DNA from 4 places in the Planococcus shenhongbingii genome. Region 3 is predicted to be linked to each of the others. Evidence: predicted binding sites of a transcription regulator. Region 3 holds the regulator's gene; each other region holds the start of a gene.
The links. The regulator LexA, encoded in region 3, represses DNA repair genes until DNA is damaged. The targets are predictions, from matches to a motif close to CGAACATATGTTCG.
Positions count from the first base shown of each region.

Region 1: parE (DNA topoisomerase IV subunit B) is a predicted target of LexA. The motif match lies at 3,197-3,210, and genes of this name have one in related genera.
Region 2: ruvA (Holliday junction branch migration protein RuvA) is a predicted target of LexA. The motif match lies at 2,556-2,569, and genes of this name have one in related genera.
Region 4: QWY16_RS08780 (Y-family DNA polymerase) is a predicted target of LexA. The motif match lies at 3,809-3,822, and genes of this name have one in related genera.

Region 1 covers NZ_CP129235.1:1,778,018-1,783,769, reverse strand. The annotation lists gene parC (DNA topoisomerase IV subunit A) at 1-1,214, opposite strand, end outside; gene parE (DNA topoisomerase IV subunit B) at 1,211-3,181, opposite strand; gene QWY16_RS08885 (CoA-binding protein) at 3,305-3,712, opposite strand; gene plsY (glycerol-3-phosphate 1-O-acyltransferase PlsY) at 3,847-4,437, shown strand; gene QWY16_RS08875 (HesB/YadR/YfhF family protein) at 4,463-4,762, shown strand; gene QWY16_RS08870 (hypothetical protein) at 4,743-4,931, shown strand; gene QWY16_RS08865 (hypothetical protein) at 4,975-5,370, shown strand; gene QWY16_RS08860 (hypothetical protein) at 5,474-5,752, opposite strand, start outside.
Region 2 covers NZ_CP129235.1:1,589,805-1,595,556, reverse strand. The annotation lists gene queA (tRNA preQ1(34) S-adenosylmethionine ribosyltransferase-isomerase QueA) at 1-881, opposite strand, end outside; gene ruvB (Holliday junction branch migration DNA helicase RuvB) at 907-1,905, opposite strand; gene ruvA (Holliday junction branch migration protein RuvA) at 1,925-2,521, opposite strand; gene QWY16_RS07930 (transcription repressor NadR) at 2,647-3,180, shown strand; gene pheA (prephenate dehydratase) at 3,565-4,434, opposite strand; gene QWY16_RS07920 (ACT domain-containing protein) at 4,451-4,903, opposite strand; gene obgE (GTPase ObgE) at 4,958-5,752, opposite strand, start outside.
Region 3 covers NZ_CP129235.1:2,506,470-2,512,221, reverse strand. The annotation lists gene QWY16_RS12480 (DUF6376 family protein) at 1-369, shown strand, start outside; gene QWY16_RS12475 (hypothetical protein) at 537-761, shown strand; gene QWY16_RS12470 (hypothetical protein) at 931-1,134, shown strand; gene QWY16_RS12465 (hypothetical protein) at 1,270-1,695, shown strand; gene QWY16_RS12460 (hypothetical protein) at 1,743-1,937, shown strand; gene QWY16_RS12455 (class I SAM-dependent DNA methyltransferase) at 2,019-2,750, shown strand; gene lexA (transcriptional repressor LexA) at 2,811-3,431, opposite strand; gene yneA (cell division suppressor protein YneA) at 3,598-3,915, shown strand; gene QWY16_RS12440 (YneB family resolvase-like protein) at 3,912-4,565, shown strand; gene QWY16_RS12435 (DUF896 domain-containing protein) at 4,623-4,856, shown strand; gene tkt (transketolase) at 4,944-5,752, shown strand, end outside.
Region 4 covers NZ_CP129235.1:1,762,613-1,768,364, reverse strand. The annotation lists gene QWY16_RS08795 (DUF2621 family protein) at 1-309, shown strand, start outside; gene QWY16_RS08790 (CcdC family protein) at 438-947, opposite strand; gene QWY16_RS08785 (cytochrome c biogenesis CcdA family protein) at 1,075-1,785, opposite strand; gene QWY16_RS08780 (Y-family DNA polymerase) at 2,488-3,768, opposite strand; gene QWY16_RS08775 (hypothetical protein) at 3,905-4,129, shown strand; gene argH (argininosuccinate lyase) at 4,119-5,492, opposite strand; gene QWY16_RS08765 (argininosuccinate synthase) at 5,489-5,752, opposite strand, start outside.

The DNA of each region.
Region 1 (5,752 bases), 730 kb from region 3:
TTCGCATCCCGTTTGTCTTTAGACGCCCGGATGGTTTTGATCACTTCATCGAGGATCGACAGGGCTTTCATCAAGCCATCCACAATGTGCATGCGGTCATTGGCTTTTTGCAAATCATACTCCGACCGCTTCGTGATGATTTCCTTGCGGTGGGTGATATACGCATCGAGCAGAGACGGCAGCGTCATCATGGTTGGACGGCGTTTATAGATGGCAACCATATTAAAGTTATAGCTTACTTGAAGATCCGTGTTTTTGAATAAATAATTCAAAATGCCGTTGGCGTCCACGTCTTTTTTCAGTTCAATGACAATGCGCAGACCGGTTCTGTCTGATTCATCGCGCACTTCCGAGATGCCTTCCAATTTTCGGTCAAAACGGTGGTCATCGATTTTCTTGATCATTGTCGCTTTATTGACTTCAAACGGAATTTCCGTGATGACGATTTGTTCTTTTCCGCCTTTGAGCGGTTCCACTGCAGCTTTGGAGCGGACCACAATTTTCCCTTTGCCGGTTTCGTAGGCTTTCTTGATGCCATCGACGCCTTGGATGATGCCGCCCGTCGGAAAATCCGGACCTTTGATGACCGTCATCAATTCGTCCACTGTCGCTTCCGGCTTATCCATGCGCATCAGTACCGCGTCAAGCACTTCATGCAAAGCGTGCGGCGGAATATCCGTCGCATAACCGGCAGAAATCCCGGTAGAGCCGTTGACCAATAAATTCGGGAATCCAGCTGGCAGTACCGTCGGCTCCATATCAGAATCGTCAAAGTTTGGAATGAATTCCACTGTCCGTTTGTCGATGTCGCGCAGCAATTCACCGGAAATCGCGGACAAGCGCGCTTCCGTATATCGCATGGCAGCCGGCGAGTCGCCGTCCATCGATCCGTTATTGCCGTGCATTTCCACCAGCATATGGCGGATTTTCCAGTCCTGGCTCAACCGCACCATCGCTTCGTAAACGGAACTGTCCCCGTGCGGGTGATAGTTGCCGATGACGTTACCGACGGTTTTGGCCGATTTCCGGAACGCTTTGTCGTTCGTATTGCCTTCTTTGTACATCGCGTACAAAATCCGGCGCTGAACGGGCTTCAGCCCGTCGCGCGCGTCCGGAAGGGCCCGGTCCTGGATGATGTACTTACTGTAACGCCCAAACCGATCGCCGATGACTTCTTCTAAGGGCAGATCTTGAAAACGTTCGGTTTGTGTCATACAACTTCCTCCTCAGCATGAATCAAATCATTGTCTAAAATATTGCCGTCTTCTTCCATTCCGAAGTCGACGTTGTTTTCAATCCATTTGCGGCGCGGTTCCACTTTATCGCCCATCAATGTCGTGATTCGGCGTTCAGCGCGGGCGCCGTCTTCTATCGTCACGCGGATCAACGTCCGGGTTTCCGGATTCATGGTCGTTTCCCATAGCTGATCGGCGTTCATTTCCCCGAGTCCTTTATAGCGCTGCAAAATATAGCCTTTGCCGACTTTTTTCGTCGATGCTTCCAGGTCCGCTTCGGTCCAGGCATAGTCGATGACTTCTTTCTTGCCAACGCCTTTTGACACTTTATACAGCGGTGGAAGGGCGATAAACACTTTGCCGCCTTCGATCAGCGGTTTCATGTAACGGTAAAAGAACGTCAACAGCAGCACTTGGATATGCGCGCCGTCCGTATCGGCATCGGTCATGATGATGACTTTGTTGTAAGCAATGTCGTCAATGGAAAAATCAGACGAGACACCGCCGCCGATTGCGTGGATGATCGTCGAGATTTCCTCGTTTTTCATGATGTCTTCCAGTTTCGCTTTTTCGGTATTGACGACTTTCCCGCGGAGCGGCAAAATCGCCTGGAATGTCCGGTCGCGGCCTTGCTTCGCCGAACCGCCGGCCGAGTCTCCCTCGACCAGGTACAATTCGTTTTTCGAAGCGTTCCGGGACTGTGCCGGCGTCAATTTGCCGGACAGCAAGACGTCGGATTTTTTGCGTTTCTTGCCATTCCGTGCATCTTCCCGGGCTTTCCGGGCGGCCAAGCGTGCCTGGGACGCGCGGATCGCTTTGCGGACAAGCGATGCGCTGAGGTCCGCATTTTCTTCCATAAAGTACATCAATTGCTGGGAAACGATCGAATCGACGATGCTTCTCGCTTCACTGGTGCCCAGCTTGCTTTTCGTCTGGCCTTCAAACTGCAACAGTCCTTCCGGAATCCGGACCGAGATGATCGCGGCCAATCCTTCACGGATATCAGAGCCTTCCAGGTTTTTGTCTTTGTCTTTCAATAAATTGATTTTTCGTGCGTAATCGTTGAAGACGCGCGTCATGGCGGCTTTCGCGCCGGTTTCATGCGTCCCGCCGTCACGGGTGCGGACATTATTGACGAACGACAAAATCGTCTCGGAATAGCCGTCATTGAATTGGAACGCGAATTCCACTTCCATTTCGTCTTGCTGGCCTTCGATATAGGCCACCGGATGCAAGACATCTTTTTCTTCGTTCAAATAAGCGGCAAACGCTTCAATGCCCGTTTCAAAAAAGAACGTTTCTTCCGTATCGGTGCGTTTGTCGATCAATTCGATTTTCAAGCCTTTTAACAGGAATGCGGACTCCCGCAACCGTTCGCTGAGCGTCTCATAATTGTATTTGGTGGTTGAGAAAATCGTCTCATCCGGCAGGAACTGGATGATGGTGCCGCTTTCTTTTGTCGAACCGATTTCTTCCAGAGTCGTAACCGGCTTGCCGCCATTTTCAAAGCGCTGGCGATACTTTTTGCCGTCGCGGAAAATGGTCACTTCCAGGAATTTTGATAAGGCGTTGACCACAGAAGCGCCGACTCCGTGTAGCCCGCCGCTGGTCTTGTAGCCGCCTTGGCCGAACTTGCCGCCGGCATGAAGCACCGTCAAGATGACTTCAGGCGTCGGTTTGCCGCTGCGATGCATCCCCGTAGGCATGCCGCGGCCGTAATCCCGCACGCTTATGCTGTTGTTTTCATGGATCGTGACCGTAATCCGGTCCCCGAATCCGGCGAGCGCTTCATCGACGGAGTTATCGACAATTTCATACACCAAATGGTGAAGCCCTCTGGTATCTGTTGAACCAATATACATACCCGGGCGTTTTCTAACGGCATCTAGGCCTTCGAGTACTTGGATCGCTTCTTCGTTGTATGCCGTGCTTTTTGTTTTAGCCATTAAAGTTCCCTCCAACAAACATCTGTTCGTACTTTCTTCTTCTTTTAATCGTATCGGTAACGGGCCAATCTGTCAATAATCATAGAAAAAGAGCGCTGGGCGCCCTTTATACCGCAATCGGTCTTATTTGAGGATGGCGTGTTCCACTTTGATGCAGCGGTCCATGATGACCGTGTATCCTGCATCGCTCAAGTCCTTAAACACATTTTCGTCCACGACATTCAATTGTGTCCAGAACACCGGACAATCAAGTTGAATGAATTCTTTCGCCAGTTCCGGCAAAAATTCGCTGCGTCTGAAGACATTGACGATATCGACGGAATGCGGAATGTCGGTCAGTGAAGCATAGCTCTTCTCACCTAATACTTCATCAGCTGCAGGGTTTACGGGGATAATGCGGTAGCCGGCTTTTTGCATGGCTTCTGATACCATATAGGAAGTCCGGTTCGGATTGGGGCTTAACCCCACGACTGCGATTGTTTTTGCAGAATCAAGGATTTTTTTAATTTCTTCACGGCTTGGATTGTTCACGGGAATCACCTGTCCTTTTTATTCTATCATACATGATTTCCTTTCGGAGGGTGAACAAACAGACACATATTGTCCAAAGAACTCGCTTCGTGTTAAACTGATAACATAAATAGAATGGTTCAAAGGAGTTCAAAATGGATACATTTCTTCCAGTACTTTTAGCTTATTTGCTTGGTTCAATTCCTTCCGCTTTGTGGATCGGGAAAATCTTTTACAAAACGGACATCCGGACAAAAGGAAGCGGCAACCTGGGCGCCACCAACACGTTCCGGACATTGGGCGCCAAAGCCGGAATCGTCGTTACCGTACTGGATATATTGAAAGGGACAGCCGCGACATTGATTCCGCTTTATATGGAGACCAATATCCATCCCTTGGTTTTCGGTGTCATTGCCGTAGTCGGCCATATGTTCCCGCTTTTCGCGAAATTCAAAGGCGGCAAAGCGGTGGCCACGTCCGGCGGCATTCTGCTCGGTTATCAATGGCCCCTCTTTTTAGTGGCGGTGGCTGTGCTTCTCATCACGTTGAAAATCACCAAGATGGTGTCGCTTTCTTCCATCATTTTAGCAGTGGTCGCTGTTATTTATACCACAATATACGCCATTTATACAGGAGATTATCTGTTCCTGGCGGTCATTGTCATCTTGGCAACATTCATCATTTACCGCCACCGCGCCAACATTTCGCGGATTAAAGCAGGTACAGAACCAAAAATCAAATGGTAAGGTTCAAGGAAAGGGCGTGCATGGAGTGAAGATCAAAATCAGTCAAGATGCATTCAAGTGGTTTCAAGAAGAAATGGAAGTCACTGCCGGAGAAGCGGTCCGTTTTTACGTTCGCTATGGCGGCTCGAGCCAGCTTCAGCCGGGGTTTTCTCTCGGCGTGACGAAAGACGAGCCTGCAGAAGCGGCTGCCGCGGTTAAACAGGATGAAGTCACTTATTATGTCGAGCAAAGTGATGCCTGGTTTTTTGATGGCCACGATTTACATGTCACGGTGAACGATGATTTGCAGGAACTGGATTATTCCTATGAGAAAGAAAGTGCCTGAAAACCGGGCAGCTTCATACCAAGATCGGCCCGCACTGCTTCGGCAGTGTTTTTTTGTCCAGTCAATGCCTCAATTCATTAAAGAGTGCCAGGAAAATGCGGATACTTTCTGGGATGAAGATGGCACGGCTCGTATTAGCCAGCTTCGCCTGTTAATGACAGCTACATGAACAGGCGAAACTCATAAACTTTTTTTGAAAGAAGGTAGTCTGTATGCGGATTCCTCAAAAAGAATTTACGGATGAATTGAAAAGGCAGATTGAATACACCGAAACGGAGTTGCAGCTGTATCTCGAAAAATGGCTTCTGCGCTACCAGCCGGCCTTCTTGCAGAACTATATGGTGCTCGACGGCGGAGTTGACAAAGAAGGCACCGATCCCTTTCAGCCGGATTATCGTTCTTCTCTTGTCATCAGCATCAGTGATGAAAACGAAGAGTTGATCGATTTGCAAACCATCCCGATCTGGACGTGTGAACGCTATTTTTTCGGTTTTCCAGTTGCCCAAAATTTCCCGCTCAGCCAAGGCATAGGAGAGCTGCTGGATGAATCATTGGAAGACATCCAAGAGGAATTGCAGGAGTATATTGAGAATTTCCTTGAATCGTGAGGCAATTGATTGCCGGCACATCTTTCCTTATCCAGCTTCACAGAAAAAACTGCCGGCAAAAATGAATCCGCCGGCAGTTTTTTTATTGAAAGGGTCTTTATGGTCACTGGAAGCGGTTCAATTGCTCCATCATGCCTTCAGCAGATAAAATCCGGCGCTGATGGTCGCCAAACAGGTCAAAATGAGGATAGTCGCCGCGCAAGTCCATCCACTCGGCCTTCAATCCGTACTGCTTCCCCCACTGCTCCAACTTTTCCAAATCGCTGCAGCCCACTTTCGTGACCGTCGAACAGCTTGGAAAGCGGTCGTCAATCCAGTAATGCGTGAGAAACGCGATATTTCCGGCTTCCACATTCTGCTTCCAGCGGTTTAGCTCTTCCCG
Region 2 (5,752 bases), 920 kb from region 3:
AAGCCGTCAATGGCTTTGAATTCATAGCCCGGGAAAATGAAAATATCAGTCCAGCCGCTGTCTTCCTGCAGCTCGCCGCCAAATTTATCCGCCACGGATTCAAGTGTCCGCGTGGAAGTGGTGCCGACAGAAATCACACGGCCGCCTTGTTTTTTAGTAGCGTTGATCAAATCAGCCGTTTCTTGCGTAATGCGGTAGAATTCCGCGTGCATTTTATGGTCGTCGATGGAATCGACCGATACCGGACGAAACGTGCCAAGGCCGACATGCAGCGTAATAAACGCAATATTGACGCCTTTTGCCCGGATTTCCTCCAGCAGTTCTTCAGTAAAATGAAGGCCGGCAGTCGGAGCCGCCGCACTGCCCCGCTCCTTGGCAAAAACGGTCTGGTAGCGGTCCTGGTCTTCCAGCTTTTCACGGATATATGGAGGCAACGGCATTTCGCCCAGTTGGTCCAGTATTTCGTAAAAAATGCCGTCATAAATCATTTTAAAATGGCGTCCGCCGTGGTCAAGAAGCCCTGTGCATTCCGCTTTCAAAAGTCCGTCGCCGAATGAAATCACAGTGCCGACTTTGACTTTTTTCGCGGGTTTCACCAGCGTTTCCCAAACGTCTTCCTCGATCTGCTTCAATAGCAGCAATTCGATATGGGCGCCTGTTTCTTCTTTGACCCCCATCAAACGCGCCGGCAAGACGCGTGTATCGTTCAACACGAGTGTATCCCCTGCCTGCAGGTAGTCTTTAATGTCGCGGAAATGGCGGTGTGTGACATCGCCCGTTTCTTTATTCATCACAAGCAGCCGGCTCGACGTACGGTCAAGCAGCGGCGTTTGTGCAATCAATTCTTCCGGTAAGTGAAAATCAAAATCGTTAACGTTCATGTCTAAAAACTTCCTTTATCTAGAATCATTCCGGCATTTCCATATTGAAATGCTCATAGGCCATCTGCGTCACGACACGGCCTCTAGGGGTCCGCTGAATAAAGCCTATTTGCAGCAAATACGGTTCGTAGACGTCTTCGATCGTCGTCGACTCTTCACCGATGCTTGCCGCAATGGTATCCAGTCCGACAGGGCCGCCGCGGAAACGCGTCATCATGCCGGTCATCAATTTATGGTCAATATGGTCAAGCCCGAGCGGATCGACTTGCAGCATCTCAAGTGCCTGGCTGGCAATGTCTTCCGTAATGGTGCCGTTGCCGCGCACTTGTGCAAAATCACGGACACGCTTCAGTAAGCGGTTTGCAATACGCGGAGTCCCGCGGGACCGGCGCGCGATTTCAACAGCTGCAATCGGGTCGATTTCCGCTTCAAACAGTTTTGAACTGCGCACCACGATTTCCGTCAGCGATTCAGTGTCGTAATAATCGAGCCGCGCATGGACGCCGAAGCGGTCGCGCAGCGGCGCTGATAACGCACCAGCGCGCGTCGTCGCCCCGATCAATGTAAACGGCGGCAAATCGAGCCGCACCGAACGCGCAGTCGGCCCTTTGCCGACCACGATATCCAAAGAGAAATCTTCCATCGCCGGATACAGCACTTCTTCAATCGAGCGGTTCAAGCGGTGGATTTCATCAATGAACAACACATCCCCCGGCTCCAGTGACGACACAATAGCCGCCAAGTCGCCCGGACGCTCAATCGCCGGTCCGCTCGTCATTTTCACATTGACTTCCATTTCATTGGCGATCACCGTTGCCAATGTCGTTTTACCGAGTCCGGGAGGCCCGTACAAAAGTACATGGTCCAAGCTCTCCTGGCGCATCTTTGCCGCTTCGATAAAGATTTCCAAATTATGCTTCACTTTCTGCTGGCCGATGTACTGTGCCAAAAATTGCGGCCGCAGCGACTGCTCAAAGCGCTCGTCAAATTCGGAAATCTCGCCTCCGATTACCCGTTCCTCCATGCCGTTCGCCTCCTTTTCATCAGTTTTGTTTCAATAATAATTGCAAGGCTTTTTTCATATAGCCTTCCGTATTCAAATCGAGATCTTTCAATTTCGGCTTCACTTTCGCTATTTCACGTTCGGAATAGCCCAGTGCGCCAAGCGCGAGCATCGCTTCTTCAAGCTCCACATCATCATGCGCCAACAAGCCATGCGCCACGTCGGTTTCGAACGGTTCGCCGAAAAACTCCGACAGCTTGCCTTTCAAATCGAGAATCATCTGGCGTGCCGTCTTTTTGCCGACGCCCGGGAATTTCACGAGATACGACTCGTCTTCCCGCTCAATCGCTTCAATGACGTGCTGCGGCTGCCCGCTTGCTAAGATCGCGAGAGCCCCTTTCGGCCCGATTCCGGATACCGAGATGAGCTTGCGGAACAATTCCCGCTGCTCAAGTGTCGGAAAACCGAACAGCAGATGTGCGTCTTCTCTTACGTGATAATGGACAAAGACTTGCAGTTCCTCTGTTCCGAATGAGTATGGATTCGGCGCAAAAATCTGCCAGCCGATCCCTTGCTGTTCCACTACTAGATATTCAGGCGTCACTCGTGTGACAACCCCTTTTATGTAATCGTACATGTACGTCGCCCCTTCAATTTAACCTATTGATTATAGCATATTTGTTCGCCTTATACGAAATAAACCCGTTTGGAAAATAGGCATGTTAAAATAGAAATAACATTTAAGAAAGCTGGGATTCCATTATGACAAAACTCTACGGCGAACAACGCCGGCAAATCCTTCTGGAAAAATTAAAATTCTCGAGTGATCCATTGACCGGCGGCGAACTGGCGGCCTTTGCCGGCGTGTCGCGGCAAGTGATCGTCAGCGACATGACGCTCTTAAAAGCGCGCAATGAACCGATCATCGCGACGAGCCAAGGCTATCTGTATCTCCGCGAGCGTGGCACCGAAACAATCAGCCGCCGCATCGCCTGCCGCCATGAGCCGGAAGAAACCGAACGCGAATTAAAAATTCTCGTTGCAGCAGGCGTTACCGTCAAAGACGTATCGGTCGAGCATCCGGTTTACGGCGAACTGACAGCCGGCATCCATGTATCAAGTGAAAAAGATGTCGACTCGTTCATGCAGCGGGTCCGCGACACCGGAGCGAGCTTTCTGCTCGAGTTGACCGAAGGCACACATCTGCACACAATTACCGCGCCAAACGTCGCCATGCTGGAAAGCGCGATAGCCGCCATGCGGGAAAACGGCTTTTTGCTGGAAGACAACGAGTAGAATATGTGAAAAAACCCTGAAACCGGATCGCGGTTTCAGGGTTTTTGTTCGGTTAGAGTGTTTATGCGCGTTCGGGATTTTTTCTTTAATTACTAAGCTTTTCGCTGGAGAAAAGTTCCATATTGCTCTTAAAGAAAGCCATTCGCCGCGAATGGCTTTTGCTCTGTTAAGTTATTTAAATTCAAACCCTTGAATGCATGCTTTTCGCCGGCGAAAAGCGGACTTTCTATACTTAGTTTCTGTAAAAACTTTTATTTGCGTTCGTTCAGATTTATTTGCGCTCATGCGAATTTATTTGCGTTCAGCGACTGTTTATTTGCGTTCACCATTTTTCGACACTCGTCCAGACAAAAAATTCCGCAGCTCGCATGCTGCGGAATCTCTTTACTCGCTTCGGTACGTAAAATACGAGCCCAGCGTCTTCACTTCACAGCCGATGGCGGCCAGCTCTTCGAACGCACCGCGCATCATTGTGGCGCTTTCATCTTCCAAAACGTCGATGATGAAGAAATAATTGCCGAGTCCGGTTTTCAGTGGACGCGATTCGATTTTGCTTAAGTTCAGCTGTCGCCATGCAAACACAGACAGCACTTGATGAAGCACACCTGACCGGTCGTCTTTCGGCGGCGAAATCATCAAAGTCGTTTTGACTTGGCCTTCGTGATTCGCCACTTCCAATTTATGATCGGTTTTCGACAGCACAAAAAAGCGTGTGTGGTTGAAATGGAAATCATGGATGTCCCGATGCAGAATCGTCAAACCATATTTCTGCGCCGAAAATTCATTGCCAATGGCCGCAATCGGGCGCTCCGGCAGTTCAGATACCATCTTCGCCGCCGCTGATGTTGAGCTGTATTGCTCAAGCGGTGTGTTTTTATATGTATAATATAAAAATTTATGGCTCTGTGCCAAAGCTTGCGGATGCGAATAAATCGCTTCAAATGAATCGGCATCGGCATTTTCCGGATGCACCAGAAAATGCTGCCCAATCGGCGAAAGCACTTCAGCCGTGACGTATAATTGCGCTTCATGGAACAGATAATCCACCGTCAGCGAGACAGACCCTTCCAATGCATTTTCCAGTGGCACGACAGCGTAATCAACGCTGCCTTCCGCCACTGCTTCTATGCATTCCGGGATTGTTGCGAACGGAACTTGTTTGCCTTCCGGGAATACCCGGAGCGCCGCCAAATGAGTAAACGATGCTTCCGGTCCCAAATATGAAATACGGTTATTAGCAGTTTGTCCAGCCATCCAACCACTCCTCTATTTATGATGATCCACTTGATACAACTTCAGCTGACTCGACAAAATCGAGTTTTTTCAACTGTTGCAGAAAAGCATCCAAATCCATTTCCATCGCCGTTACGTCCAAAGACAATGTCACATTGGCACGGCCTTGGATCGGAATCGTCTGATGGATGGTCAAAATATTACAGCGGGCTTCAGCAACCGTTTGAAGAAGTGTCGCGAGCGTGCCTGAGCGGTCTTCCAATTGCAGGAATACCGTCAGAATCCGCTCTCTGACGATTGAATGGAATGGGAATACCGCATCTCGATATTTATAAAACGCAGATCGTGACAGACCGGTCTTATTGACCGCATCCAAAATCGACATGCGGTCGCGCTGCAGAAGCCGTTTGACTTCAAGCGTCTTCACCATGGCCTCGGTCAAAACGTCCTCCCGCACCAAATAAAACCGTTGTTCCGATATATCCTTCATTCATCAGCCCTCCAGATAAAGTGAAACTAAGGCTAACAGGGGTTCAACTCCCTATTAGTCCATAAATTCGAATTCAAACTCAAGCAAACGGACCGTGTCTCCGTTTTCCGCTCCGCGTTCGCGCAAAGCGTCATCAATGCCCATGCCGCGCATTTGGCGGGCAAATCGGCGAATCGAATCTTCCCGTGAGAAATCGGTCATTTTGAACAAACGTTCAATCGCATAGCCACTCAATACAAACGAACCGTCCGGATCGCGTGTGATGTCGAATCCATCGGCATCCGATTCGTGTTTGTAAAGAACTGTATTTTCTGATTCTTCGTCCACTTCGTCGATCAATGGGAACTCTGCAGTTACTTCCAACAAATCCGCAATCGCGAATAATAGATTTGACAAGCCTTGGCGGCTTAATGCAGAAATCGGGAAAATGCGTGCGTCTTCCGGCAATTTCTTGCGGAATTCTTTCAAGTTTTCTTCCGCATCCGGCATGTCCATTTTATTGGCTACAATCAATTGCGGGCGTTCAGTCAAGCGCATATTGTATTGCTTCAATTCTTCGTTGATGGTTACATAATCCTCATACGGATCGCGACCTTCCATGGCAGACATATCGATGACATGGATAATGACTCGTGTGCGTTCAATATGGCGCAGGAATTGATGGCCAAGCCCGATACCTTGGTGCGCGCCTTCAATCAATCCAGGTAAATCCGCCATAACGAAACTGCGCTGATCGTCTGTTTCAACCATGCCGAGATTCGGTACGATTGTTGTGAAATGGTATTCTGCAATTTTCGGTTTGGCAGCGGAAACGACTGATAAAAGAGTCGACTTTCCGACACTCGGGAA
Region 3 (5,752 bases):
AATACATTGAATTACGCAACTGAAGCATCGGAATATGCCAATGAGGCGAGTGCTTTTGCGAAAGAAGTGCCTGATTTGGCAAAACAGGCAGTCAACGACGAACAGGCGGCCCAAGAACTCGAAACACGGCTGGAAGAAATGAAAGCGACAATTGAGGAGTTCAATAAACTCGAGGCTCCTGAAATTGGTGCGGATCTCCATCAGCAAGTGGTCAATCAGAACAATCGGGCGATTGAAGGGATCGATTTATACTTAGAGAATATTGAAAATGGAAAACTGGATTCAGAGGTGCTGAAGAATACGGAAGCATTTAAATCTCTTCAGGAAATCACCAGCATTGTGGAGCAAATCAAACAGCTGGGGAACTAACGAAGAATTCCGGTCAAAGGCCGCCCGCATTCACCTGCTGGCGGTCTTTTCATAGGAAAAAGAAAGCAGTGGCTTTTTAACTGAATTCCTGTAAATGCTGTCTTTACATAAAATTTTAAAGGATTATGCATAGTTGCTGAAGAAATTTTAAAGGAGGAGGTGAGAGTGTGAAGAAATTCGTCATCCAGTACTTTTTGGAAAAAGGCCTTACTGTAGAAAGAACGGTAGAAGCAGAGTCGAGAGAAGATGTGGCCACTATGGCTCTTTCTGAAAGCATCGTCCAGTATGAAGACGTTTTTGGAGAACTGAATATTTTTAATAAAGCAGACGTTAAATTGGTGAAAGTTAAAGATTATACAGAACCGGTCACCACTTCTAGAAGAGGCGGTTAAGAAATATGCCAAAGAATTTTATGTTATTTGGGAAAGCTCTTGAATGGGAAAAGATTATTTTCCTGAAATAAGGGTATATATAAAATAGATAGCCTTTACCTCTATTTAATAATCCGTACTGAATTTTCTATGGCAATCGCTGCCAAGAGGATTTTGTGGGGGTGATTAAATGAAAAAGGTCCAAGGAGTAAAAAGTTTACTGAGGTACCTCGAAGCAGCGGATTATCCGATGACTGAAGAGCGGGTGCAAGAATACATGGCCCAACGGAAGATTCCGCATAACCAGTCTTATGGCGATACGATTTTTTTTGATTTAAGCCATATTGATTGGTGGATAGCAGAACAGCGGAAACTGGAGAACAAAAATAATTAAGTTTTAACAACACCCTGAAGCCGGGTCCTTTTCAAGAAAAGAATTCGGGTTCGGGGTATTGTCTTGCCTAAAAAATGTAACTTTTTTGAATAGCGGACGTCTTAATGACGAGGAAGAAAATTGGAGGAGCCCTGGATGAAGATACTTAAGGTTTTAATTGTACTGCTTATCGTATTATTCCTTGGAGCGATTGGTGTGTATTATTTCGGCACTAATATGGCTTCAGAAAAAATTGTAGACGAAGCAACTGAAAAACTGGACACTAGCGGGCAAATGGAAAATATACAGTCGCGTGTGGAAGATGATCCTGAATTGTCAGGTTATATCGAAGAAGCAAAGGCGGCTGACGAAAGTTCCCTGCCATTCAATTCAACCGGACAAGCAACACGGGTATTGATCCAAAAAGTCGGGCTGACGGAATTGAACAATATTAAAAGCGGTGTCGAAAACGGAACAATGTCTCATCAGGAAGCCATTCAAAAACTGGAACAGGACTTGACGGAAGAAGAGATGCTGGCATTGAAAGTCATCGCCTATAAAGAGATCTACGGAAAACAATAAACGCTATCTATGGTAAACTGAAGAAAGTATACAGAGGAGGTCAGTGAATGAAAACATTTCAAGTAGAATTCTATTTTGACCAAGGGAATACAATTGTCCTATCTGTACAGGCAACAGATAAAGAAGCTGCTTTAGGTAAAATTCCTTCAAACGGAACTTACGATGTAATAGATGAAGCAAGCGGAAAAATTTATCGTATCACCATTAATCTTGTCAAATATATCGTAGTCAACGCATCTTGATAAAACAAGCATCGCTCTCGCAGCGAATGCTTTTTTTATACCTGAAAATAAGGGATCTTTAAGACAAGGGGATGAAGAAAAGTGGAATTCAAAGGCGCTAGTGCGTATGATCAGAAAGATTTTCTAAATCAGTATCTACAAAGGAGAAGCCGGGAAGAAAGCCCGAATAATGCGATTGAAAAACCGGTGATCATGGAACTGCTGGGAGAGGTAGAAGGGAAAAGCATACTGGATCTGGGATGCGGAGACGGCAGCTTTGGGAAAGAGCTGCATACGGCTGGAGCAAAGAGTTATATGGGTGTAGAAGGTTCTGCGCAGATGGCAACAATGGCGAAAAATAACCTGAAAGGCACCAATAGCAGCATTCTCCAGGAAACGATGGAAACGTATGCGTTTTCTCCGAATGAATTTGATTTTGTGACTTCCCGCTTTGCCATTCATTATGTTGCCGATATAAAAGAGCTGTTTATAAAAGTGCATCAATCCTTGAAAGAAGATGGCAAGTTTGTCTTTAGCGTGCAGCACCCACTGACAACTTCTTCTTTTGTCAGCAAAAAAGAAGGCGAACGAAAAGGGAATTGGATTGTGGATGATTATTTTAACGCAGGCGAACGAAAAGAGCCGTGGATTGATAAAATCGTCGTAAAGCATCACCGGACCACTGAGCAATATTTTAGCTCTCTCATCGAGGCGGGCTTTAATGTGGTATCGCTGCGTGAAGGCGAACCGAAACGGGAAAATTTCAGGAATGAGGAAGAGTATCAGAGGCGCAAAAGAATTCCTATTATGCTTGCGTTTTCCTGTGAAAAATAAAAGTGGAAAGAGAGGTTCATTCATAGAAAAAACGCTGAGAAAAAATTCTCAGCGTTTTAATTAGAGGATTTGGCGGTAAACGCCAACCACTTTGCCTAAAATAGAGACTTGATCGACGATAATCGGATTCATCGAGGAATTCTCAGGCTGCAAGCGGAAATAATTATCTTCTTTGAAAAAACGTTTCACTGTTGCTTCGTCATCAGCGGTCATGGCAACCACAATATCTCCATTGTTAGCTGTCTGCTGCTGTCTGACTACCACGTAATCCCCGTTCAAAATACCGGCTTCAATCATACTTTCACCCATAATTTCAAGCATGAAAATATGGTCATCTTCGGTACCGTAGGATTGAGGAAGCGGAAAGTATTCTTCTACATTTTCAATGGCGGTAATCGGCAACCCTGCAGTAACTTTACCGATCAACGGAACATGCAACACCGGGTTTCTTTCAATTAACGCATCTTCGGTGCTTATAATTTCAATTGCTCTTGGTTTAGTTGGGTCACGGCGGATCAATCCTTTGCTTTCCAAACGGGCCAGATGGCCGTGGACAGTCGAACTGGAGGCCAGGCCAACTGCTTCTCCGATTTCACGAACAGAAGGCGGATAACCTTTAGCACGAACTTCATCTTTTATGAATGTCAAAATATCTTCTTGGCGTTTCGATACCTTTTTCAACAGTTTCACCTCTTTTTAGTTATTCAGTATGTTTTTCTACCCATAGTATACCAACTTGGGATATGAAATGCAAACATAGGTTCGAATTTCTTTGTTGACAAAAACACCTGTTCGCATTAATATAAGAACATATATTCCGAACACACATTCTTAGGAGGCGGTTCATATGACAATCATTCAAAAAAACTCTTATTTTACAGCATTATTTACCCTTATACTTGTATTTTCAATTTTTTCGGTAATCACCCATAACAATGAAAAAACACAAATGAGCCATGTCCAAATTGAAAAAGGCGATACTTTATGGACTTTAGCGGAAGCATTCAGTGGAGACACCCCTCATCAGCAATGGATCGATGAAATTATGAAGGAAAACGGATTAACCACTGCTAAAATCGTTGCAGGCCAATCACTTAAGATTCCCAGCGACCAACTCAAATACACCCCTGATGAAACCATCAAGCTGGCAGGTGACGCAGAATGAAAAAAACTGCGTTAATTTATTGCCGGGTCAGCACCACGAAAGATACACAGGAAACTTCGCTCGAAAGACAAGAAGAAGAGCTGCTGAAATTTGCATTTGAACAAGGATATATCGTCGATCAAATATTTTCCGATCAGCATAGCGGCTATGAAATGGACCGTGAAGGCTTACTGGAAATGCTGAACTGCATAAAGACCGAAAAAATAGCTGCTGTTTTTATCCAGGACGAAACCCGTCTTGGACGAGGGCATGCCCGCATCGCCCTTTTGCATGTCATGAAAAAATACGGCGTTGAAGTCTACACTTTATCTGACCAAGGACCGATTGCCTTGAATGATATGGATGATATGGTGCTGGAAATTTTAGCGATCGTCGAAGAATACCAGCGGAAAATACATAACGCCAAAATTAAACGAGGCATGAAACGTGCAGTTGAAAACGGCTATAAACCCGAAAAGAATTTGAAAGGGAAAGGCAATCCGGAAGGACGGGAGCGCCTTGATTTGCCAATCGACCAAATCGTCAGCCTGAAAGAAAACGGACTGACATTCCATGAGATTGCAGTTACATTGCAGGGATTCGGCTACCAGGCGAGCAAAGCGACTGTCCATCGCCGCTATAAAGAATTTGAACAGATGAAACAGGGCTAATATATTGCAGAAACCCATCTTCTTTTGTACGATATGTAAGTAGAAAGGTGGGATTTGATGTTATCACCCGATAAATTAAATCGAATTAATGAATTATCGCGTAAATCCAAAAGAGCAGGACTGTCGATAGAAGAAGCGAAAGAACAATCTTTATTGCGTCAAGAATACTTGCAGACATTCCGGAAAACGATGCGCGGAACCATTGAAAACGTAAAAGTGATCGATCCGAATGGCGACGATGTAACGCCAGAAAAAATTAAGAATATCCGGGAGAACAAGTATTTAAATTAATACTTGTTCTCTTTTTCGTTGTATTCTTTTCTATTGTTGACTACACTAGAAAGGGATGAAATTTTGTTCTAGAGAGGATGTTTTTTTATGTCAAACCATGCAGATCAACTTGCAGTGACTACGATTCGCACACTTTCCATTGATGCTATCGAGAAAGCTAATTCCGGGCATCCTGGATTGCCAATGGGAGCAGCTCCTATGGCTTACACATTATGGACGAAACATATGCACCATAACCCTAAAAATCCTAAATGGTTCAACCGTGACCGTTTCGTATTATCAGCTGGACACGGTTCAATGCTTTTATACAGCTTGCTTCATTTGAGCGGATATGGACTTACATTGGATGAAATCAAAAACTTCCGCCAATGGGATTCGAAAACTCCCGGACACCCTGAATACGGCCATACAGAAGGCGTTGAAGCGACTACAGGACCACTCGGCCAAGGAATTGGGATGGCAGTAGGAATGGCTATGGCAGAACGCCATTTAGCGGCTACATACAATAAAGAAAACTTGAATATTGTTGATCATCATACATTCGCTTTATGCGGAGACGGTGACTTGATGGAAGGCGTTGCCGGCGAAGCGATTTCACTGGCTGGCCATTTGAAATTAAATAAATTGGTCGTCCTTTATGACAGCAATGACATCTCATTAGATGGCGATCTTCACATGAGCTTCTCCGAAGACATTAAGAAACGCTTTGAGTCTTATGGCTGGAACTATCTGCGTGTTGAAGACGGTAACGAAATGGACGATTTGTCTGAGAAAATCGCGCAAGCGAAACAGTCATCTGACAAACCGACAATCATCGAAGTGAAAACCGTCATCGGATACGGAGCTCCAAACAAATCCGGTAAAGCGGATGCGCACGGTGCACCACTTGGCGAAGC
Region 4 (5,752 bases), 740 kb from region 3:
TTGTCTGATTTGAACTGGGAAGAATACTATGTAGATAAAACCATCCATTTATGGGGAACAGAAGAAAAAGCGATGCTGAATGAATTGGTGCAGCCGGTTCCGGATTTGTTCCGTCCCGTCGCCAAGCAAAAAATCGCCGGGAAAATTGGCCAGATTTTATTGGAAGAAAAAGCGAAGAAGATGAAGCTTGAACACATCATTCGAGGGTATATCGAGGCAACTCCAAAACGTGACCATAAATTTCTGCGCAAAAAACTGGCGGAAATGCAGATTGACGTCAATCCTTACGAGCAATATTTCGAGAAATAAAAAAGCGCAGTCCTTGAGGGGAATCTGCGCTCCAGACTGCAGGCATCCCCGGCAACGCCGCGGTGCCTGCAGTTTTTTCTTTTAGATAAGCTATGGTTGATAAGAACGCAAATAGAAAGCGCAGTTCCTTAATGAGGAACTGCGCTTTCTATTTTTTCTTGAAGCTTTTTGTATTGCAGGAACATCGCCAAGCGCCACGGAACAATCATTCCGAAGGCAAGGATCCAGAACATGCCGCCCAGTTCGCCGATGTCAATCGTTGAACTCAAAACGACTTTTCCAATCAGGCGGATCAGCAATAACCCAAGCAGGATAAAGACAAATGCTTTCGATTGCTTCAAGTAGATGTCCCCGTCCCGGATTTCGAATTTCGATGTCCAGATCAGCACCGTCGAAAACAACATGCCGACTGCTAAAGCTTCCAGAATTTGCATGGGTGCGACGCGGAAAAACGGAAAAACGAACATCAAAGCACCGGTAGACATAAACAAAGGCGGCAAAATGATTTTTTTCGCTGAGGCTGGTTTTTTAGCGGATTTGGTCCGTACCACCATAGCCATAATCCCCATACCGAGCGCTCCGACAGTTGTCACCGAAAGCATTAGCCAAGAAGGAATCGTCTCCAATATTTCAAACATATTTTTTCACCTCAAAGCGCTTTATTTTCCGGCCTCTTTCTTCTATTATTGCATTTTCATTTTCATGGTTCAACTAACACTCGGGAGGATAGACCTCCACTGAGTGAAGTTTTTCTTAGTCCCTCAATCAAAACCCTTGGAAATCGCCGAACAACGGGCTCAGGATTTGGATAATGTACGTCATCCCGTCAAAGAACAGCAAGATTCCCACAGCTATCATAACATAGCCGCCGACCGTCATAATCTTCTGGCTGTTTCTGCGAAGCCAGCCAGTTTGGGCCACAAAGAATGACAAGACAAAGAATGGAATGGCAAAACCGAGAATATAAGCCACCATATACCAGATGCCGGATCCCGGGTTTGTTGCTGCCAGCGCATAAATGGCGGCTGTGATCGGACCCGTACACGGTGTCCATCCCGCCGCAAAAGCAATCCCGATGACGAATGTCCCAAGAAAACCGGAAGGCCGGTTTTTAAACGAAAGTTTTCGGTCCTGCATCAAGAACTTCGGTGTAAATACTCCGATAATCATCAACCCGAACAGGACGATAAAAATCGCACCCAATTGACGAATCAAATCATCATAACGGATAAACCATTCATAAAAGAAAGAAGTGCTGAAACCGAGAGCAATAAAGATGGTTGAGAATCCTAATAAGAAAAATAATGTATGGTACATGCCTCTTCGGCGCATGACCTTTTTATCATTTTTGAGTTCATCAATCGACATTCCAGTAATGTACGATAAAAAAGCCGGGTACAGCGGCAATGTACAAGGCGAAATAAAACTCAGAAATCCCGCACCAAACGCGAGAAACAAATTTATATCAGCGGCCACAATTGTCACCCTTTCACTATGCTCTACCTATCTTACCAAATTTATTCTCACATAACCGCCCCTTTGCCTGTGACATCTTTGTGGACAATGTGAAAAATAGAATTTCTCGTTTAGCACCGATGACAGTCTGACTTTTCAATGGCCTTGCCGTTTTTTCCCCCTTCTTCTTTTCTGCATTTTTTCTTTTTCTCTTTGCCGGTTCTTTCTTGTTGCTGGTTTTGAATTTTTGCTAAATTACCTTATGTAGTTTTCTACATGTATTATTGAAATGCACTTTTTATTAAATTATTTTTGAAGGGCTTTTGGAATGGTTCCGCGGCTCGCCTGCGCTTTTTGTCGTAAAATTTATGTCTCCTTGTGTTGCCTTGAACACTCCTAAGCCCATTTCAATTGTGGTTCCTTCCAGTAAGCTACAAATTTCAAAAGAATAGAGTCCAGGGTGATTTCCTGTTTTTCTCTTTCTTATTTCCGGTTTTTCTCTTTTCGTTTTTGACTTCTTTAAATTTTACCTTATGTAGTTTTTTACATGTATTGCCTTAAAAAGCACTTAGTTTAATTGCCCCTTCTGTTTCCATTTCGGTTGCAAAAGCGGCGAGTGGCCGCTGTCCGCCGGGAAAAAAGGAACTCTGCTCCGCGGCAGTTCATTAATAAACCGGTGTACTTGGCCAAATTTTCAACCAGGCTTTTATGGTTCACGGGCTATCAGTCTTCCGGTTCCTCAATACTGCCATCCGCTTTATGGCCGCCGATTAAATTCGCCCGTTCAAGCGCCGTGCCGGCTTCTGTATAGGAAACGGCGCGCAGTACCGCAGTCGGACCATATTTTGCCCGCAACTGGTCCATCGCTTCCCCCAATTTCCGGTTCTGCCATTTCCGCTGTTCAAACAAACTCAATTGCATCGATGTTTCATCTTCCAGCTTCGTCAGCGTGATGGCAAGCCTTCTGGCCGGCCGCCCATCATAGAACTCCGACAGCAGCGCTTTGCACACGGCATAGATTTTCAATGTATCGTTTGTCGCTTCATCGATCGTCCGCGAGCGATGAAACCCTCCCCCGAACGCTTTTTTGCTGTAGCCGACCGACAGCGAAACCGTGCGCCCCGCTTTTCCAGCTGTGCGCGCGCGCCTGGCGACATCTTCCGCCATTTCCAGCAGTACCGCCGAAATATCCTTGGCCGTCGTGTAATCCCGGTAAAGGATCTGCCCTTTGCCGTAACTGACTTGCCCTTCCACAAGCGGCGCACCGAGTTCCGACAAATCGATGCCCCAAGCATGGTGGTAAAGCTGATTGCCGAGAATGCCGAAACTTTCTTCCAGCTGCACAAGTTCGCAATGCGCCAAGTCGCCGACTGAAAAAATCCCCATGCCGTTCAAAGTGGCTTCCAGCCGTGAACCGATGCCCCACATTTTGCTGAGCGGCGTGACCGGCCATAATTTCTTCGGCACATCTTCATATGTCCATTTTGCAAACCCTGCCTTTTTCGCTTCCAGATCGAGTGCCAGTTTCGCCAGCAGCATATTCGGCCCCATGCCGATGGCGGAAGGCAGGCAAAATTGCCGAATGATGTCGTCTTGAATGCGCGCAATAAGTTCTTCGGGTGTCCCCCATAATTTCCCGGTGCCACTCAAGTCGACAAAACTTTCATCGACGCTATAGACATGGATGGCTTCAGCCGGTACGTATTCCTTCAGCAATCGCGTAATTTCCATCGATACTTTCAGAAAGAAGCCCATTTTCGGTTCAATTTTCTGGATCCGTGGATCATCTGAAATCTCAAACAGCCGGGTGCCAGTCCTGACCCCGAAATCCTTTTTCAACACCGGTGATGCCGCCAGCACCACGCTGCCGCGCCGCTCCTGATTGCCGATGACGGCAATGCAAGCTGTCAGCGGATCAAGGCCGAGGTCGATTGCAGCACAACTGGCATAGAAACTGCGCATGTCAAGGCAGATGATGGGCCGTGTTTCCAATCCCTCATACATGACTTTCCGCCTCCTTTTTTCTGTCTTTTATAATCATATACGAACATTTGTTCTTAATCAATAACCGTTTTCTGCTTTTGCTAAACTATTGTGGACGATTCCGGCAATTATTCTTCCGGGCAAAAGAAAGTTATTGATGTTTGAAAAGAAAGTAGTTCAGTCTGCAAAGGAAATAACAGTAAATCACCTTGGCATCCAACACAAAAAAAGCTGGTTTCCTCATCGAAAAGCAGGAAATCAGCTTAGGCCAAAAATACAAGTAAAAGCCGATTTTCCTTTGGGGAGAGGAAAATCGGCTTTCGGCGGCCAGATGCGGGTACCAAGCGCAACTGGCTTATATGATTGGACTTTTACCCGATGAGTTGCTTGGCAAGTCCCAGTTGATGCTGTACTTGATCAAATCCAGTGCCCCCGAGCGAGTTTCTGCGCTTTACCGCAGTTTTCGGCTTCAAGGTCTCGTAGATGTCTTCGCCAATCAAGGGACTGGCATCCTGCAGATCTGACAGCGGCAAGTCTTTCAGGAAATAACCGCGCTGGATGCAAGTGAACACCAGTTTTCCGGTCACGTCATGCGCTTCACGGAATGGCATGCCTTTTGCTGCCAAGTAATCGGCGAGTTCTGTAGCATTCGAAAAGTCCGAATGCACAGCTTTTTCCATAGAATCAGTGCGGACTGTCATAGTACGGACCATGCCTTCAAAAATCGGCAAGGATCCCATCAATGTATGGACTGTATCAAACATGCCTTCTTTGTCTTCTTGCATATCTTTATTGTAGGCAAGCGGCAGGCCTTTCAGCGTGGTGAGCAATCCGAAAAGGTTGCCATAGACGCGGCCGGTCTTGCCGCGGATCAATTCGGCCATATCCGGGTTTTTCTTTTGCGGCATAATGCTCGAGCCGGTTGAGAATGCATCGTCGAGTTCGATAAAACGGAATTCTTCGCTTGACCAAAGAATGATTTCTTCAGCAAAACGCGACATATGCATCATCAGCATCGAAGCATTGCTGAGGAATTCAACGATAAAGTCGCGGTCACTGACGGCGTCCAGGCTGTTTTGGTAAACGCCGGAAAAGCCGAGGAAGCTGGCAGACAACTCACGGTCAATCGGGAAAGTCGTTCCGGACATCGCCCCGGCGCCAAGCGGCGACAAGTCGATGCGTTTCAGCGATTCCGACAACCGTTCTTTATCACGCTCAAGCATCCAGAAATACGTCAATAAATGATGGCCGAATGAAATCGGCTGTGCGCGCTGCAAATGGGTATAGCCTGGCACCACAGTTTCTACATGGGCTTCCGCCTGTTCGACGATGGCCGACTGGAACGCAGTGACTGCTTCTATTATTTCTTTGACCCGGTTTTTTAAATAAAGATGCATATCGGTTGCCACTTGGTCATTGCGGCTTCTCGCTGTATGGAGTTTGCCGCCGACCGGGCCGATTTCATCGATTAAATGCTTTTCCAAGTTTAAGTGGATGTCTTCGTTCGAAACGCTGAATTCCAAATCGCCGGCTTGCGCTTTTTCTTTCAGCGTTTGGAGCCCCGATAAGATAAGAGCTGTGTCTTCTTCTGAAAGAATCTGGCAAGCTCCCAGCATTTTGACATGTGCTGTGCTGCCTTCCAGATCTTCCAGGACCAGTTTCTGGTCGAAAGAAATGGAAGCTCCAAACTCATCGACCCACTGTTCGGCCGATTTCTGAAAACGGCCGCCCCACAGTTTGGTCATGATTGAACGCCTACTTTCACGTTTTCAGGAACAACGACTTCTTTTTTATTGACCATGGAGTTGACGACTGTTGGAAGGCCCCATAACTCGATAAAGCCGACAGCCGATGCATGGTTGAAAGTGTCATCTGTAGAGTAAGTTGCCAATTGCTCGTTATATAGAGAGTTTGGTGATTTACGCCCTTCGATGATGGCATGCCCTTTGAACAATTTAACGCGCACTGTGCCGTTGACATAAACTTGCGTTTCTTTCAGGAATGC